3 regions of the Allofournierella massiliensis genome follow, and region 1 is predicted to be linked to each of the others. Evidence: riboswitches for the same ligand, from Rfam matches in the RefSeq annotation. Region 1 holds a riboswitch; each other region holds the start of a gene.
The links. Region 1 has a riboswitch for lysine ahead of ACESYO_RS15885 (ABC transporter substrate-binding protein/permease). Riboswitches for the same ligand answer to the same signal wherever they lie in the genome.
Positions count from the first base shown of each region.

Region 1 (5,798 bases):
GCTGAAGGCCACCGCCCGCACCTCGGTGGTATTTGTGGCGGGCCTGCCGCTGGCGGTGCGGGGCAAGCTGTACAACTGCGCCGCCGTCTGCCAGAGCGGGCGGCTGTTGGGCCTTGTGCCCAAGACCCATCTGCCCAGCTACAATGAGTTCTACGAGGGCCGCCGGTTCACCGCCGCCCCCGCCGGCAATTTCACGCTGGAAGTGCTGGGCCAGACCGTGCCCTTCGGCACAAAGCTGCTGTTCTGCCACCCCAGCGCGGACTGCTTTAAAATCGCGGTGGAAATCTGCGAGGACGTGTGGGCGCCGCTGCCCCCCAGCGTGGGCCACGCCATGGCCGGCGCGACCCTGATCCTGAATCTTTCCGCCAGCGACGAGGTGGTGGGCAAGGCGGAGTACCGCCGTCAGTTGATCGCGGGCCAGTCCGCCCGGCTGCTGTGCGGCTATCTGTACGCAGACGCGGGCCGGGGCGAATCCACCACCGATCTGGTGTTCGCCGGGCACGATCTGATCTGTGAAAACGGGGCCATTCTGGCTCAGACCGAGCTGTTCGGCAGCGGCATGATCGTCAGCGAGGTGGATCTGGAGAAGCTGGCGGGCGAGCGGCTGAAAAACACCAGCTTTGCCGCAGTGAACGACGAGGGCTACACCACGGTGCAGCTGGCAGACACCTGTGCTGACTGGCAGCCGGTGCGCCCGGTGGACCCGGCGCCCTTTGTGCCCGCGGGCGAGAGCGAACGCATGCGCCGCTGCGAGGCCATTCTGGAGATGCAGGCCCAGGGCCTGCGCAAGCGGATGGAGCACACCCGCGCCGCCACCGCGGTGATCGGCATCTCCGGCGGGCTGGACAGCACTCTTGCTCTGCTGGTGGTGACCCGTGCCTTCCGGCTGATGAACAAGCCCCTGAAGGATGTGGTGGCGGTGACCATGCCCTGCTTCGGCACCACCAAGCGCACCAAATCCAACGCGGAAAAGCTGTGTGAGGCGCTGGGCGTGAGCCTGCGTCAGGTGAACATTGCGGACACGGTGCGCAGCAACTTTGCGGACATCGGCCACGACGAGTCGGTGCTGGATGTGACCTACGAAAACACCCAGGCCCGGGTGCGCACGCTGGTTTTGATGAATCTGGCCAACCGGCTGGGCGGCCTTGTGATCGGCACCGGCGATCTGAGCGAGCTGGCGCTGGGCTGGGCCACCTACAACGGTGACCACATGAGCATGTACGGCGTGAACGGCTCGGTGCCCAAAACGCTGGTGCGGCACATTGTGACCACCGTGACGGCCAACAGCGAGCCCGCCCTGCGGGAGGTCCTGCAGGACATTCTGGACACCCCGGTCAGCCCCGAGCTGCTGCCCGCCAAGGAGAACGGCGAAATTGCCCAGCAGACCGAGGCCATCGTGGGCCCCTACGAGCTGCACGACTTCTTCCTCTATTACGCCATTCGCTGGGGTTTTGCGCCCAAAAAGATCTTCTGGCTGGCCCGGCGGGCCTTTGCCGGGGTCTATGAGGACGCGGTGCTGGTGCAGTGGCTGCGCAACTTCTACCGGCGCTTCTTCGCCCAGCAGTTCAAGCGCAGCTGCCTGCCGGACGGCCCCAAGGTGGGCACCGTGACCCTGTCGCCCCGGGGCGACTGGCGGATGCCCAGCGACGCCTGCGCCACCCTCTGGCTGGCTCAGGTGGAGGAGCTGGAACAGAATCTGTAAGTAAATTCATCGGGAGGGAAAATGAAATGAACGATCAGGAATACATGCTGCAGCAGGTGAAGGCGGTGCTGGCCATCGACAGCCCCAGCGGCTTCACCAGAAACGCGGTGGATTATCTGGTAAAGGAATACAGGGCACTGGGCTATGAGCCTCAGGTTACCCGCAAGGGCGGCGTGCTGGTGCAGCTGAGCGCGGGCGACGGCTCCATGCCCGGCGACGGCATTTTGCAGGAGGCCCATCTGGATACCCTGGGCGCCATGGTGTGCGGTGTAAAGGGCAACGGCCGGCTGCGGCTGACGGCGCTGGGCGGCATGAACCCCAACAACGCCGAGACCGAGAACGTGCGCATCTACACCCGGGAGGGCAAGGTCTACACCGGCGTGTGCCAGCTCACCGACGCTTCGGTGCATGTGAACGGCGACTACTCCAAGACCGAGCGCAGCTGGGACACCATGGAGGTGCTGCTGGACGAGATGGTCTTTTCCGAGGCCGAGGTTCACGCACTGGGCATCGAAAACGGCGATATTGTCTGCTTTGACCCCCGCACCACCGTCACAGAAAGCGGCTACATCAAGAGCCGTTTTCTGGATGACAAGCTGAGCGTGGCCATCCTGCTGGGCTATGCCCGGGCTTTGAAGGAAAGCGGCAGGACCACCCGGCGGGCGGTGTGGCAGCACATCACCGTGTTTGAGGAGGTGGGCCACGGCGGCTCCGCCTCGGTGCCGGAGGGTGTGGGCGAAGCCATCAGCGTGGACATGGGCTGCGTGGGCGAGGGCCTTGCCTGCAAGGAGCATCAGGTATCCATCTGCGCCAAGGACAGCGGCGGCCCCTACCACTACGACGTGGTGAGCGGTCTGGTGGCGGCGGCCAAGGCCGCCGGCGTGGACTACGCGGTGGACGTGTATCCCCACTACGGCTCGGACGTGGAAGCCACCCTGCGGGCGGGCGCGGATGTGCGCCACGGCCTGATCGGCGCGGGCGTGTACGCCTCCCACGGCTACGAGCGCAGCCATGTGAAGGGCATGATGGCCACCTTCCGGCTGCTGAATGCCTACATCGAAACGGTTTAAAGCCGGATTTGGTTACAAAAAAGGACAGGCTTTCCCCAATTGCTTGACAAGCGGTGGAAAATAGAGTAATATGACAACTAAATTCATATCGCTGTGATAGAGGCGCGGTGTTCAAGAGTAGCACGCGGCATTCGGGGCAGACCCCCGCCGCTGCAAAAGGGAACATCGCCGAAGGAAGCGAACCCGGTCTGGGGGGCGCTTGCCTGGGCCGGCGGAGAAGATCCGCCGGACTGTCACGAATTTTTTCGTGAAGCGCTATCCAAGGGAAACCGAAGGGGCGGCCCGGCCGGGGCTGCCTGCAACGCGCCGCGTTCGTTCGCGGGGCGCACAGAGACTTCCGCGGGGCTGCTTTTCGAAAGGAAAGCAGCCCCGTTTTTTTGCGTGGCGGGCAGCGGTAAAAAAGAGGAGGAGCAACATGAAAAAAATCGCAAGCCTTATGTTGGCACTGCTGCTTTGCACCGGAATTTTGAGCGGTCTCACCGCCGTTTCGGCCGAGGGCAGCGTGCTGGATGACAACACCCTGACCGTGGCCATGGAGTGCGCCTACGCCCCCTACAACTGGACCCAGCCGGATTCTTCCAACGGCGCGGTGCCCATCAAGGACAGCGCCGACTACGCCAACGGCTACGACGTGATGATGGCCAAGAAGATCGCTGACGCTCTGGGCATGGAGCTGGAGATCGTGCGGCTGGACTGGGATTCGCTGGTGCCCGCCGTGCAGAGCGGCACCGTGGACTGCGTGATTGCGGGCCAGTCCATCACCAGCGAGCGGCTGGAGTCGGTGGACTTCACCGCCCCCTACTTCTATGCTTCCATCGTGGGCCTGACCCGCACCGACAGCCCCTATGCCCAGGCGCAGGGCCTGAGTGATCTGGCGGGCGCCACCGCCACCAGCCAGCTGGGCACCATCTGGTACGACGGCTGTCTGCCCCAGATTCCGGACGCCACCATCCTCACCCCCCAGGAATCCGCCCCCGCCATGCTGATGGCGCTGGAGACCGGCCGGGTAAATCTGGTGGTCACCGACATCCCCACCGCCAAGGCGGCCCTGAATGCCTACAGCGACTTTGTGCTGCTGGATTTCAACGACAGCGAGGATAACTTCGTGGTCTCCAGCGAGGACGTGAACATCGGCATCTCGGTGCAGAAGGGCAACACCGAACTGAAGGACGCCATCAACGGCGTGCTGGCCACCATGACCGAGGACGACTACAATGCCATGATGGACGAGGCCATTTCCATCCAGCCGCTGAGCGACGGCCTGCCCGAAGGCTTCTTCGCCCAGATCGGCTATCTGCTGAAGAACTACGGCACCAGCTACCTGAAGGGCGCGGGCATCACCGTGGTGATTGCGGTGATCTGCACCGCCATCGGCTGCGTAATCGGCCTTGGCTGCGGCATCGTGCAGACCATCCCGGTGGAAAAGCGGGACGGCATGGGCAAGAAGATCCTGCTGGGCGCGGCCCGCGCTGTGCTGCGGGTGTATGTGGAGGTGTTCCGTGGCACCCCCATGATTCTGCAGGCGGTGCTCATCTTCTACGGCGCGGCCTTCCTGTTCGGCTGGAATCTGGACATGTGGACCGCTGCGCTGGTGATCGTGTCGGTGAACACCGGCGCTTACATGGCGGAATCGGTGCGCGGCGGCATCCTGTCCATCCCGGTGGGCCAGACCGAGGGCGCCAAGGCCATTGGCCTGACCCATGTGCAGACCATGACCAGCATTATCCTGCCCCAGGCGCTGCGCAACATCATGCCCCAGATCGGCAACAACCTGATCATCAACATCAAGGATACCTCGGTGCTGTTCATCATCGGCGTGGCCGAGCTGTTCAGCATCCACAAGGGTGTGGTGGGCGCCACCTACGCCTACTTCCCCTCGGCGGTGATCGAGATGGCCATCTATCTGGTGATGACTCTGGTCTGCTCGGCCATTCTGCGCTGGGTGGAAAAGCGGATGGATGGCGAATCCAGCTACGAGCTGGTGAAGCAGACCGGCGGCCTGAACGCCCCTCCCTATGTGGAGCACGGCAAGCCGCGCACCGCCAATCTGGATCTGTGAGAAAAGGGGGACGAGCAAGATGAATACCACCCAGAACGGCGCCATCGTAGAGGTACGCCACCTGAATAAATCCTTCGGCCCGCGGGAAATTCTGCGGGACATCAACTTCACCGTCTGCAAGGGCGACGTGACCACCATCATCGGTCCCTCCGGCAGCGGCAAGTCCACCCTTCTGCGCTGTTTGAACCTGCTGGAGACGCCCTCCGGCGGCGAGATTCTGTTCCACGGGCAGAACATCAGCGAAAACGGCAACATTCCCGCCTACCGCACCAAGGTGGGCATGGTGTTCCAGTCCTTCAACCTGTTCTCCAACCTGACCGTGCTGGAAAACTGCATGCTGGGCCAGCGCAAGGCCCTGAAGCGCAGCAGGGACGAGGCGGAGAAGAAGGCACTGTTCTATCTGGAAAAGGTGGGCATGGCCGAGTATGTGAACGCAAAGCCCAGCCAGCTTTCCGGCGGCCAGCAGCAGCGTGTGGCCATCGCCCGGGCGCTGGCCATGGAGCCGGAGCTGCTGCTCTTCGACGAGCCCACCAGCGCCCTTGACCCGGAGATGGTGGGCGAGGTGCTGACCGTGATGCAGAAGCTGGCTGCCGAGGGCATGACCATGATCGTGGTCACCCACGAGATGGCCTTCGCCCGGGACGTGAGCAACCATGTGGTGTTCATGGCCGACGGCGTGATCTGCGAAGAGGGCGAGCCGCACCAGCTGTTCGAGAACCCCAAGAGCGAGCGCACCGCGGAATTTCTGGCCCGCTTCCGGCAGGGCTGAGCCTCAAGCAGAAAACAAAACAAGCAAAAAAGGCATCGGGAAAATTCCCGATGCCTCAGCCTGTAGAAAAACCTGCTTTGGCAATCAGGCCAGAGCAGGTTTTCTGTTTGAAAACAAGAAGGCAGGTGGAAAAAGCAGTGAAATGTCAGGCGCATTTTCGCGCAATCTGGACCGTTTGCCGCCATCCGGTGCCGGATG
Region 1 is NZ_CAXSWZ010000049.1:7,682-13,479, forward strand. Features, by position in the region: gene ACESYO_RS15875 (NAD(+) synthase) at 1-1,702, shown strand, start outside; gene ACESYO_RS15880 (M42 family metallopeptidase) at 1,729-2,772, shown strand; lysine riboswitch at 2,862-3,038, shown strand; gene ACESYO_RS15885 (ABC transporter substrate-binding protein/permease) at 3,188-4,831, shown strand; gene ACESYO_RS15890 (amino acid ABC transporter ATP-binding protein) at 4,851-5,600, shown strand.

Region 2 (5,798 bases), on a different contig from region 1:
GCTGCCCGGCCGCAGGCTGGCGCTGATCACCAACACTTTCTTATTCATGACGACCTCCTTATCTGTATAAGACACGCCTCATTATACATTTTGTTAATCTTATAAAAAAGGCCCGGCAACGCCGGGCCTTTGGCTTACAGGGTGCGCAGTGCGTCCTGCAAAGCGGTTTTCTGGGTGGTTTTTTCGTCCTTCTGCTTGATGACCCGGGCGGGAACACCGGCCACCACCGCGCCCGCGGGTACGTCCTCGATGACCACGCTGCCGGCGGCGATAACCGCGCCTTCGCCCACATGCACGCCCTCGATGACCACCGCATTGGCGCCCACCAGAACGTCGTCCTCCAGAATGACGGGCTTTGCGCTGGCGGGCTCGATCACACCGGCCAGCACCGCGCCAGCGCCCACATGGCAATGCTTGCCCACGGTGGCACGGCCGCCCAGCACAGCGCCCATGTCGATCATGGTGCCGTCACCGATGACCGCGCCGATGTTGATGATGGCGCCCATCATGATCACCGCCGCGTCGCCGATCTCCACCTGCTCGCGGATGATGGCGCCCGGCTCGATGCGGGCGTTGATGCCCTTCATGTCCAGCAGGGGAATGGCCGAGTTGCGGCAGTCGTTCTCCACCACCATATCCTCGATCTTATCGGCATTGGCCTCCAGAATGGGGCCAAGCTCCTTCCAGTCGCCAAACACGATCTTGGCGCCGGTGCCGAACACCTTTGCGGAACCGTAATCCAGAGGCTCCTTTTCCTGAATGGTGATCTTCACCGGGGTCTTTTTCTCTGCGTTTGCGATGTACTGAATGATCTGTTCTGCGTTCACGTTTCTTTTCCCACCTTATTGCTTTGTTTTGGCCGTTCTATTATGCCATATCCGCGACCATTTTTCAAACCCCGGTCTTACACCAGACCGGCAGCCTTCAGCGCGGCGGTCAGCTTGGCCCTGGCAGCCTCGCCCATGGGGCCCAGAGGCTGGCGGTAGCCGCCCACTTCCATGCCCATCTGGTTCATGGCCTCCTTCACGGGGATGGGGTTAACCTCCAGGAACAGGCCGTTGATCACGTCCAGCAGACCCAGCTGGGCTTCCAGCGCCTTCTGGCGGTCGCCGTTCAGATAATCCATGACCATATCGTGGGTCTGGCGGGGCAGAATGTTGGCCAGCACCGAAATCACGCCGCTGCCACCCAGAGACAGAATGGGCAGAACCATGTCGTCGTTGCCGGAATACAGGGCAAAGTCCTCGTTCACATAACGGGCGATCTTTGCGGTATAGCTCAGGTTGCCGGAAGCCTCCTTGATGCCCATGATGTTCGGATGTACCGACAGCCGGCGCACCACATCCTCGGAGATACCGCAGCCGGTACGGCCGGGCACGTTGTACAGGATGCAGGGGATATGCACCGCGTCTGCCACCGTCTTGAAGTGGTTGTACATACCCTCTTCGTTGGTCTTGTTGTAATAGGGGGTGATGAGCAGCAGGTCGTCCGCCCCCAGCTTTTCAAAGCTCAGGCTCTTTTCCAGCATGGTCTGGGTGCAGTTGGAACCGCTGCCGGCAATCACCGGTACCCGGCCGGCCACCCGCTTGACCACGAATTCGCAGACCGCGTCGTCCTCCTCGTGGCTCATGGCCGAGCTCTCGCCGGTGGTGCCCAGAATCAGCAGACCATCGGTGCCGTTTTCCAGGTGGAAATCCACCAGCTGGGCCAGTTTTTCAAAATTAACGCTTCCATCCTCGTGGAAGGGGGTGATCAGGGCCACGATGGAGCCCTTCAGATTCTTTGCGGTCATAACGGCTGCTCCTCTCTTTGTTTCAGATTGTCAGGCAACAAAAAACGCGCCGGAAGGGCGCTGCGGCCTTACCGGCGCGTGGAAAAAACACCACCGCTTACGGGTAAGATAGCGCCCCCGCGGTCCTTCCGCGGACAGTGCCGCGGGTCTTTCCCGGGGCCCCATCGGCGCCGCCGTGCCCGGCTGTGCCGATTCGGCGGGCTTGCCCCGCCCCACGCTCTGTGCCTGCCGGCTCCTGTGGGGTTCATCGCGCCCGCGCCTCTATCCATATATCTGCATCATAGCACTCTATTGCAGTGAAGTCAACGGATTTTTCCTTCTTTTCCCGCATCCCGGCGCGCTTGTGCATCCGCGTCGGCTGGCTTATAATAGGAGCAAAACGCAACCACAAAGAGGGGGAGAGAATTTTATGACACAGCAGCTGCTGACCCAATACCGGCGGGATCTGCACAGGATCCCGGAAACCGACTTCGACCTGCCCGAGACCCTGGCCTATGTGCGCCGGGTGCTGGAGCAGTATCCCTGCACCCTGTTTTCGCCCTGCAAAAGCACCCTGTGCGCCTATTTCGATGCGGGCAAACCGCATACCGCCGCTTTCCGGGCAGATATGGACGCACTGCCCATTGCCGAGCGCAGCAGCTGCGACTATGTCTCCCGTCATGAAGGAAAGATGCACGCCTGCGGCCACGACGGCCACATGGCCATGGTTCTGGCGCTGGCAGGCCGGGTGAGCCAGATGCTGGACAAGCTGCCCCGGAATGTGCTGCTGGTGTTCCAGCCCGCCGAGGAGACCACCGGCGGCGCAAAGCTGGTGTGCGAAAGCGGGGTATTCGAGAAATACCGCTGCGACCGGATTTTCGGCTGGCACCTGTGGCCGGATCTGCCCGCCGGCACCATTGCCAGCCGCCCCGGCCCGCTGCTGGCCCGCTCCAGCGAGGTAACCGTGACGGTAACCGGCAAGAGCAGCCATGTGGCCAAGCCCCACGAGGGCAGGGACGCCCTGTTTGCCGCCTCGGCGTTTTTGTACGAAAGCTACCGGCTGATCGAGCTGCTGGGTCGGCCGGAGGAACCCCGCCTTCTGAAGTTCGGCAAGCTGACCAGCGGTCAGGCCCGCAACGCCATCAGCGATTCCAGCCTGCTGCTGGGCACCCTGCGGGTCTATTCCGACGAGATGTTCACTGCCACCGAAGCCATGCTGCGGGATCTGGCCGGCGCCATCGAGCGTAAAACCGGCTGCCGGTTCGAAATCGCCTTTTCTGCCGGGTATCCGCCGGTGCGCAATGACCCGACTCTCTTTGAAACCGCCCGCGCCGCACTGCCGCAGCTTCAGGTTCTGGAAAACCCACTGATGATTTCGGAGGATTTTTCCTTCTATCAGCAGCGGCTGCCCGGCCTGTTCCTGCTGCTGGGCACCGGCACCGGCATCCCCCTGCACGCCGACACCTTCGACTTCGACGAGAGCGTTCTGGCCGCCGGCCTTGCGGCAGATGAACTGCTTCTGTTCCTGAACTGAGGACACTTCTTTTTCGCATTTCCCACAAAACCGCTTGTTTTTCTTAATGCAAGCGGTTTTGTGGGATTTTTTGTTTTTCTACCAAGGACAAATCTCTGACAAATCGCTGCATTTCACACTTTATTCACTTTCTTTCCTGTGCATTGTCACAAAATGCTTTCTCACTGTTTGACCTTATCACTTTGACGCGGTATAATGCTAAACAACGACAGAAAGGTCAGGGCCCGGCAGCGGATTCCCGCCAGGCCAGCTGATCTTTTTTCGTTTCAAGGGGTTTGCGAAGATCCAATCCAAAAAGAGAGGAGCACACACACATGAAACTTTGGAAACGCATGGGCGCCGCCGCTCTGGCCGGCGCGCTGGCGCTGAGCATGGTCGCCTGCGGCGGCGGCAACGCAGCCACCAGCGGCACTTCCACCGCGGCGTCCTCTTCCGGCGCCGCAGCTGCCACCGGCAGCAACGTGCTGAACGTAATGACCGAGGTCGAGGTTGCCTCGCTGGATCCCCAGCTGGCCACCGACGGCACCAGCTTCGAGGTAATTGCCGACTTTACCGACGGCCTGATGCAGATGGATGCGGACGGTCAGCCCGTTCCCGCCATTGCCGAAAGCTACGAGGTGAGCGAGGACGGCTGCACTTACACCTTCCATCTTCGGGAGGATGCCAACTGGTCCAACGGTGATCCCGTGACCGCCAACGACTTCGTATTCGCCTGGCAGCGTGCGGCTGATCCTGCCACCGCCTCCGAATACAGCTACATGATGAGCGACATCGGCCAGATCAAGAACGCCGCCGAGATCATCGCCGGCGAGATGGACAAGAGCGAGCTGGGTGTCACCGCAGTGGACGATAAGACCCTGCAGGTGGAGCTGACCGTTCCCGTTCCCTACTTCCTGAATCTGATGTATTTCCCCACCTTCTACCCGGTCAACCAGGCCTTCTATGAAGGTCTGGCCGAAGGGACCTTCGGCACCAGCCCGGACACCGTGCTGAGCAACGGCGCCTTCATTCTGGACAGCTACGAGCCCGCGGCTCTGTCCTTCAGCCTGGTGAAGAACCCCGACTACTATGATGCCGACAAGGTCTCTCTGGACGGCCTGAACTATCAGGTCATCAAGGACAGCCAGCAGGCCTTCATGAGCTACCAGAACGGCGATCTGGACATCGTCAAGCTGAGCGGTGACCAGGTGGATCAGGTTCAGGGCGATCCTGAACTGAGTGTTCACGGCGCCGGCTACCTGTGGTACCTGACCCTGAACATGGACGGCGTGCCCGCTCTGGCCAACCAGAACCTGCGTCTGGCTCTGACCCACGCCATCGACCGTACCTCCATTGTTGAGGACGTTGTGAAGGATGGCTCTCTGGCCACCTACACCGCTGTTCCCCCGCAGTTCGCCACCGGCCCGGACGGCAGCGACTTCTCGGAAGATCAGACCATGTTCCAGGATGTATGCAGCGACGATCCCGCCAAGGCTGCCGAGTACTTCGAGGCCGCCAAGGAGGAGCTGGGCCAGGATACCTTCACCTTCCAGCTGCTGGTGGAGGACACCACCGAGTCCCAGAACGTGGCCGCCGTTATCAAGGAGCAGGTGGAGACCAACCTGCCCGGCGTGACCATGGAAATCAAGGTTGAGCCCAAGAAGCAGCGCGTCGAGGACATTCAGGAAGGCAACTACGAAGTCTGCCTGACCCGCTGGGGCCCCGACTACGCCGATCCCATGACCTACCTGAACATGTGGATCACCGATAACAACAACAACTACGGCAAGTGGAGCAACGCCGAGTACGACGCCATCATTGCCGACTGCACCACCGGCCAGTATGTGAGCGACGCTTCCGCCCGCTGGCAGGCCCTGTACGACGCCGAAAAGATCATCATGGACGAGGCCGTTATCGTGCCCGTTTACACCAAGGCCGACGCCTGCATGATCAAGTCCAATGTGACCGGCGTGGACTTCCACCCCGTTGCTCTGAACCGGGTGTTCAAGAGCGCCACCAAGGGCTGATTGCCCTTTGAACCACCCGCCTTTTGCGCAGGCGGGACAATTCCGATAACCCCCTGAATTTTATGCCGCACAGCTTCCCTTGGCTTTGCAAGGCAAGGGAAGCTTGTGCGGTTTTTCTATTCGGCAGTGCGCATTGCGGCGCCTGCCTCTTCAGGGCTTCTGTATCAAAAGACTGTATCAAAAGAGGGAGATCGCTTGTGAAAAGTTATATTCTGAAACGAGTGCTCATCTCGGTATTCACCCTGCTGGCCATTACACTGGTGCTGTTCTGCCTGCTGCAGCTCATGCCCGGTTCCCCCTTCAACGACGAGAAGCTCACCGATGACCAGCGCATCGTCCTGAACGAAAAATATGGTCTGGATCAGCCGGTGCTGGTTCAGTTCGGGCGGTATGTGGCCAATCTGGTGCAGGGTGATTTCGGCGTGAGCTACAACATCAGCAAAAATACCCCCATCAGCCAGCTCATCCAGACCCGGCTTCCCATCAG
Region 2 is NZ_CAXSWZ010000003.1:78,172-83,969, forward strand. Features, by position in the region: gene ACESYO_RS02735 (flavodoxin family protein) at 1-48, opposite strand, end outside; gene dapD (2,3,4,5-tetrahydropyridine-2,6-dicarboxylate N-acetyltransferase) at 135-827, opposite strand; gene dapA (4-hydroxy-tetrahydrodipicolinate synthase) at 905-1,792, opposite strand; lysine riboswitch at 1,894-2,064, opposite strand; gene ACESYO_RS02750 (amidohydrolase) at 2,202-3,305, shown strand; gene ACESYO_RS02755 (peptide ABC transporter substrate-binding protein) at 3,620-5,311, shown strand; gene ACESYO_RS02760 (ABC transporter permease) at 5,509-5,798, shown strand, end outside.
Region 2: another riboswitch for lysine. It lies ahead of dapA (4-hydroxy-tetrahydrodipicolinate synthase); the one in region 1 lies ahead of ACESYO_RS15885 (ABC transporter substrate-binding protein/permease).

Region 3 (5,798 bases), on a different contig from region 1:
CCGGTATCCCCAACATCCGCGACGTTCTGCCCTTCCCCCGCACCGCCGGCGGCTTTTAACGACTCGACCGGTAGTCGGGTACGGTACGCAAACGGGTACGCACCGGGTTTTCCTCAGCGAGGTACGCTGACTGCTCTGACCGGACTTGGCGGAAAACGGGAAGAGCGGCACAACAAAAACCAATCAGGCCGGATGCACGCTGCGCGGTGTGCATCCGGCTTTTTGTGTGCGGCAAATCTGCCCTGGGGCTTGTCGGGGGTATCCGGTGCGCGGTATCATAACAGTGAAAAACAAAAACAGGGAGGGATTACGGAAATGAAACGATGGATGGCTGCGGCGCTCTGCATTCTTCTGGCATTCAGCCTGACCGGCTGTTCCCTGCTGGATCAGGCTTACGGTCGGGTCGGCGAGATACTGTGGCAGCTCCAGCAGACCTTTTCCGCTGCGGCACAGCCGGAGAACCAGCCGGAGCCCACGCCGGAGCCCCGCTGGGTGGAGCTGGAATCATACGATCTGGTGGAACAGGGATTTGATCCGTTCATCGCGGCCACAGAGGAGTGGCTGCGCCAGGGGCTGCAGGATGCGGAGAATCTGAGCTGGAACATTCACTCCCTGCATCTGACCCTGGGCACGGACGGTATGCCCCTCACGCTGACGGCGGATTTGTATGCCTATCGGGACGGCCAGTTCCGGCAGGGCTGCCGGATGGAATGGGATGCCGCCGTCGGCCGGCTGCATCAGGAGGTGAACAATGTGGGAACCCTGATGGAAAGCGATGCCGAATCCGGCGCGGATAACACCGAAAATCCCAATCTGCGGCCGGATCTTGTGGCCGAGCGGCTGCGCGCCTTGCCATGCGACGATCTGCAAACAGCGCTGGGCACGCCGCTGGCGGTGGAATTTTCCGCCTATTCCCGCCCGGAGGCAGGCCAGACCGTGGTGGATATGGCAAACGACCCCGGCGGCTTTGATCTGGCCCTCTATCAGGCGGGGCAATACGGCAAGGCGGACGGTTCCCCCGCCTGGATGATTACCGTGCGTCAGACGGAGGATGAGGACCGGGCAGGCACCCGAACCGCCCGCTTCTGCTTTGACCCGGTGGACGAAAGCTGCTGGGTGGGCAATCCGGAACTTTATGCACAAACCGACATTCAGGTTACAAACGAGGGCCACCTGTTCTACACCCGGGACTGGGGCGAAAACTGGAGCGCTCTGCCCAGCCGGTTTGAGGGGCAGCTGGCCGAGTGTATCGAAATCTGTACCGCGATCACCCACAGCAGCTGGTATGTTTCCCCCCAGCCGGACGGCCCGGTGGGCTTTGTGCTGGGCGGAAATCTGCCGGTGGTGGTGTACAGTATGGATGGCGGCGCCACCTGGCAGGAGCAGGATCTGGGCAGCTACCCCCATAAGCCGGACCGGCGTGCGCTGTGCGGCGCGCCGGATGGCTCCCTGTATGCGGCGGTGGGCTGCGACTGGAGCATGGGCGCCGGTGGTGGCACCGGGCTGTTCCGGTGTGCGCCCGGTGCCCAGAGCTTTGAAGCGCTTGCCCTGCCTGCCGAACTGGATGAACACTACCCCATCTGTGGTGTGACGGCTGGCGGATCGGGGGAAGTGATCATCTCGGCGGAGACCTCCAGCGAAAACAACTGGCCGGCGCTCTATTACACCGCCGATGAGGGCGGCAGCTGGCAGGCACTGGAGCTGCCCTGGGAGGATGTGCAGGCGGATGGCGTGAGTTTTCTGTATCGGGTTTCCTGGCTCCGGCAGCAGGAGGATGGAGCCTGGCAGCTCTGCCTGACCCAGGAGCCTACCGCCGTAAAAGGCTACGACTGGTGTGCGGTATTCACCGCGCCGCAGCCGGAAGGCCCCTGGAGTTTTCTGTCCACCGGGCAGGACCCGGCTTCTCTTTGAGCAAAAGCGGCTGAAAATGCACAAAAGGTGTATAAAAATAAGAAAAAAGCCGTTGACAATCGGACATCAGCGTTTTATTATAGGAAAGTAAATTGAATACCACACAATAGAGGCGCGAACCGTATGGTACCGCGAAGGGAGGCCTGCCGGCCGGGGATCTTTGCGGGAAGAGACGGTTCGCCGAAACAGGCTCTCTCGCGGCAGCGGGGTGCTTGTTGGGGTGCCGTCCAGCGGGCGGTGCACTCTCACTTGAACAAAGTGGTGGCGCTATTGGGGTTTTGTTCCGTTCTTTCGAGGGGCGGCGATGCAAATTCCAGCGTCGCGGCCCCTCTTTTTTATTTGTTTGCGGCGTCGGTGGGGCGTGACGGGTGGTTGTGATGGTATCCGATGGAAAACAGAGGAGGAATCACAATCATGTCGAACTTTCTGAACGCCCTGAACAACATCATCTGGGGCCCGCCGCTGATCATTCTGATGATCGTGACCGGCGTGTACTTCACCCTGCGCACAAAATTCTTCCAGGTGCGCCATCTGGGCTACATCTTCAGCCGTACGCTGGGCCGGCTGTTCCACCGCACCGATGAGAGCGCCGATGAAAAGGGCCTGCTCACCCCCTACGAAGCCATTGCCACCGCCGTGGGCGGCTCGGTGGGCTTCGGCAACATTGCCGGCGTGGCCACCGCGGTGACCACCGGCGGCCCCGGCGCAGTGTTCTGGATGTGGCTCACCGCCTTCCTGGGCATGCTGATCAAGCAGGTTGAGGTGACGCTGGCGGTGTACTACCGCCGCACCGATGAAAACGGTGTGCCCTACGGCGGCCCCACCTATTACATGGAGCGGGGCCTTGGCGAAGAGCGCCACTGGGGCAAGCTGTGGCTGCCGCTGGCCTTTGTGTTCGGCATCGGCATCTTCTCCACCTTCTTTATCAGCGCCTCCACCTTCACCACCTCTGAGGTGGTGGCCCAGTCTCTGGGCATTCCCCAGGCCATTGCGGCGCTGATCATGGTGGCGATCCTGTATTTCATGATCTGGGGTGGTGTGAAAAAGCTGGGCCAGATTCTCACCAAGCTGGTGCCTGTCATGAGCCTTTCCTACCTGATCCTGGGCATCGTGATCATTTTCATGCACCTGGATAACCTGCTGCCCACCCTGGCCTCCATCTTCGGGGAAGCCTTCACCGGTTCCGCGGCGCTGGGCGGTTTTGCGGGCGCCAGTGTTTCCAAGGTGATCTCCACCGGTATGGCACGCAGCGTGTATTCCAACGAGGCCGGCTGGGGCAGCAGCCCCATGATCCACGCCTCCAGCCAGACCCGCCACCCGGTGGAACAGGGTCTGTGGGGTTCCTTTGAGGTATTTGTGGACACCTTTGTGGTATGCACCATCACTGCGCTCACCGTGCTGGTTTCCGGCGAGTGGACCAGCGGCGCCACCAATGCCACTCTGGCGCTGAACGTGTTTACCCACAATTTCGGTGTGTTCGGCACCGTGGTTCTGACCCTGATCATGGTGGTATTCTCGGTGACCACCTCCGGCGGCTGGTATGCCTATTACGAAGTGGTGCTGCGCCATCTGGCAAAGAACCATCCGAAGGTCAAGAAGTATCTGCTGCTCATGTTCAAGTACTTCTATGCGGTGCCTCCCTTCTTCCTGACTCTCTACCTGATCTATGTGGGTGATCTGAGCATCTGGACTCTGGTGGACATCACCAGCGGTATTCCCACCTTTGTGAACGTGGCGGTAATCCTGATTCTGTCCGGCCAGTACTTCAAGCTGCTCAAGGACTACAAGGCCCGTTACATGCACATCGGCCAGGTGGATCCGGATATGGCCATCTTCTACGAGGACAAGCCCGAGGTCAGGGCGGCGCTGGAAAAGGAAAAAGCCGCCCAGAAATAATCGAAAGCAGAACAATGCAGGCCGGGGCCTTTTGAAAGAAGGCCCCGGCTTTTGACCAATGGAGGAACTTTTTATGCGTACTCTTTATGAAAACGGGCGGGTCTACACCGGCCAGCTGCCCCTGACCGAAGCCTTTGTGGTGGAGGACGGCCGGTTTGTGTTCGCGGGCGGCGCGGAGCAGGCCCGCCTGGCGGCAGGGCCGGACGCCCAGGTGGTGGATCTGGAGGGAGCTTTTGTCTGCGCAGGTTTCAACGATTCTCACATGCACCTGCTCAACTACGGCTATGCGCTGCAGGTGGCGGATCTGTCCAGCCATACCGGTTCTCTGGCCGAGGTGCTGGATACCATGCGCGCCTTTTTGAAGGAAAAGAACTTCGCCCCCGGCCAGTGGGTGCGGGGCCGTGGCTGGAACCATGATTACTTCACCGATGAGCAGCGCTTCCCCACCCGCCAGGATCTGGATCAGGTGAGCCGGGAGCATCCGGTGTGCATCGTTCGCACCTGCGGCCACACCTGCGTGGTGAACACCAAAGCGCTGGAAATGATCGGCGTTACCGCCGCCACCCCCCAGCCGGAAGGCGGCTGCTTTGAGCTCGGGCCGGACGGTGAACCCAACGGCGTATTCCGGGAAAACGGCATGGAGCTGGTGTATTCCAGGCTGCCCAAGCCCAGCGTGGAGGATCTGAAAACCATGCTGCTGGATGCGCAGAAGCATCTGAACGCCTACGGCGTGACCTCCTGCCAGACCGATGACTTCGACGCCTTCGCCACCGTGGACTGGCGGGAGGTGATGGAAGCCTATGCCCAGTTGGAGGCCGAGGGAAAGATGACCGTTCGCATGTACCAGCAGGCCCAGCTCACCAGCGTGAAGGCGCTGGAGGAGTTCTTTGCAGAGGGCTACAACACCGGCTGGGGCGACGAATGGGTCAAGGTGGGCCCGCTGAAGATTCTGGGCGATGGTTCTCTGGGCGCCCGCAGCGCCTACCTGAGCCGGGATTATGCAGACAAGCCCGGTTACCGGGGCATTGCCATCTACACCCAGCAGCAGTTCGATGACCTGATCGGCTGCGCCAACAATCACGGCATGCAGGTGGCAGTGCACACCATCGGTGACGGCATTCTGGACCGGGTGCTGGAATCCTACGAAAAGGCGCTGGCGGAGCATCCCCGGGCCGACCACCGCCATGGCGTGGTGCACTGTCAGATCACCCGCCCCGACCAGCTGAAAAAGATCGAGGAGCTGGGCCTGCATGTGTATGCCCAGCCCATCTTCCTGGATTACGACATCCACATGGTCACCGACCGGGTGGGCGAGGAGCTGGCTTCCACCAGCTATGCCTTCCGCACCCTGATGGACGCGGGGGTCTGGGTGTCCAGCGGCACCGACTGCCCGGTGGAGCTGCCCCGGGCGCTGGCCTGCATCCAGTGTGCCGTGACCCGCAGTACTCTGAAGGGCGACGCGGGCCCCTACCGGCCGGAGGAGGCCTTCACCGTGCAGCAGGCCATCGACAGCTACACCATTCACGCGGCCCACGCTTCTTTTGAAGAGAACGAAAAGGGCCGCATCGCCCCGGGTTATCTGGCGGACTTTGTGGTGCTGGGGCAGGACCCCTTCGCCGTCGACCCCACCGCCATTCAGAACATCCCGGTGAAGGCCGTGTATGTGGGCGGTAGATGCGTGCACCGGGCATAAGCAACCCGCGCCCCAGCTGGCAATTCGGGCCGGGCTGTGTTATAATTGGCGGGATATGAAGGCATCCAATGGCAGCAGGTCAGGATGAGAAAGGAACCGCATCATGGAAAAGGTTGTTGTTTTAACAGCGGCGCACAAAAGCTTTGATCAGCTGGGGCTGGAGGGCTATCTTCCGGTGCAGGTGGGCGCGGCGCTGGCCGCGCAGGATCTGGGCTTTCAGCGGGATGATGAGGGCGACAATATCTCGGAAAAGAATCCCCAGTACTGTGAGCTCACGGCCCAGTACTGGGCGTGGAAG
Region 3 is NZ_CAXSWZ010000003.1:57,057-62,854, reverse strand. Features, by position in the region: gene asnS (asparagine--tRNA ligase) at 1-59, shown strand, start outside; gene ACESYO_RS02660 (WD40/YVTN/BNR-like repeat-containing protein) at 316-1,911, shown strand; lysine riboswitch at 2,011-2,189, shown strand; gene ACESYO_RS02655 (alanine/glycine:cation symporter family protein) at 2,326-3,807, shown strand; gene ACESYO_RS02650 (amidohydrolase) at 3,881-5,500, shown strand; gene ACESYO_RS02645 (DUF4422 domain-containing protein) at 5,604-5,798, shown strand, end outside.
Region 3: another riboswitch for lysine. It lies ahead of ACESYO_RS02655 (alanine/glycine:cation symporter family protein); the one in region 1 lies ahead of ACESYO_RS15885 (ABC transporter substrate-binding protein/permease).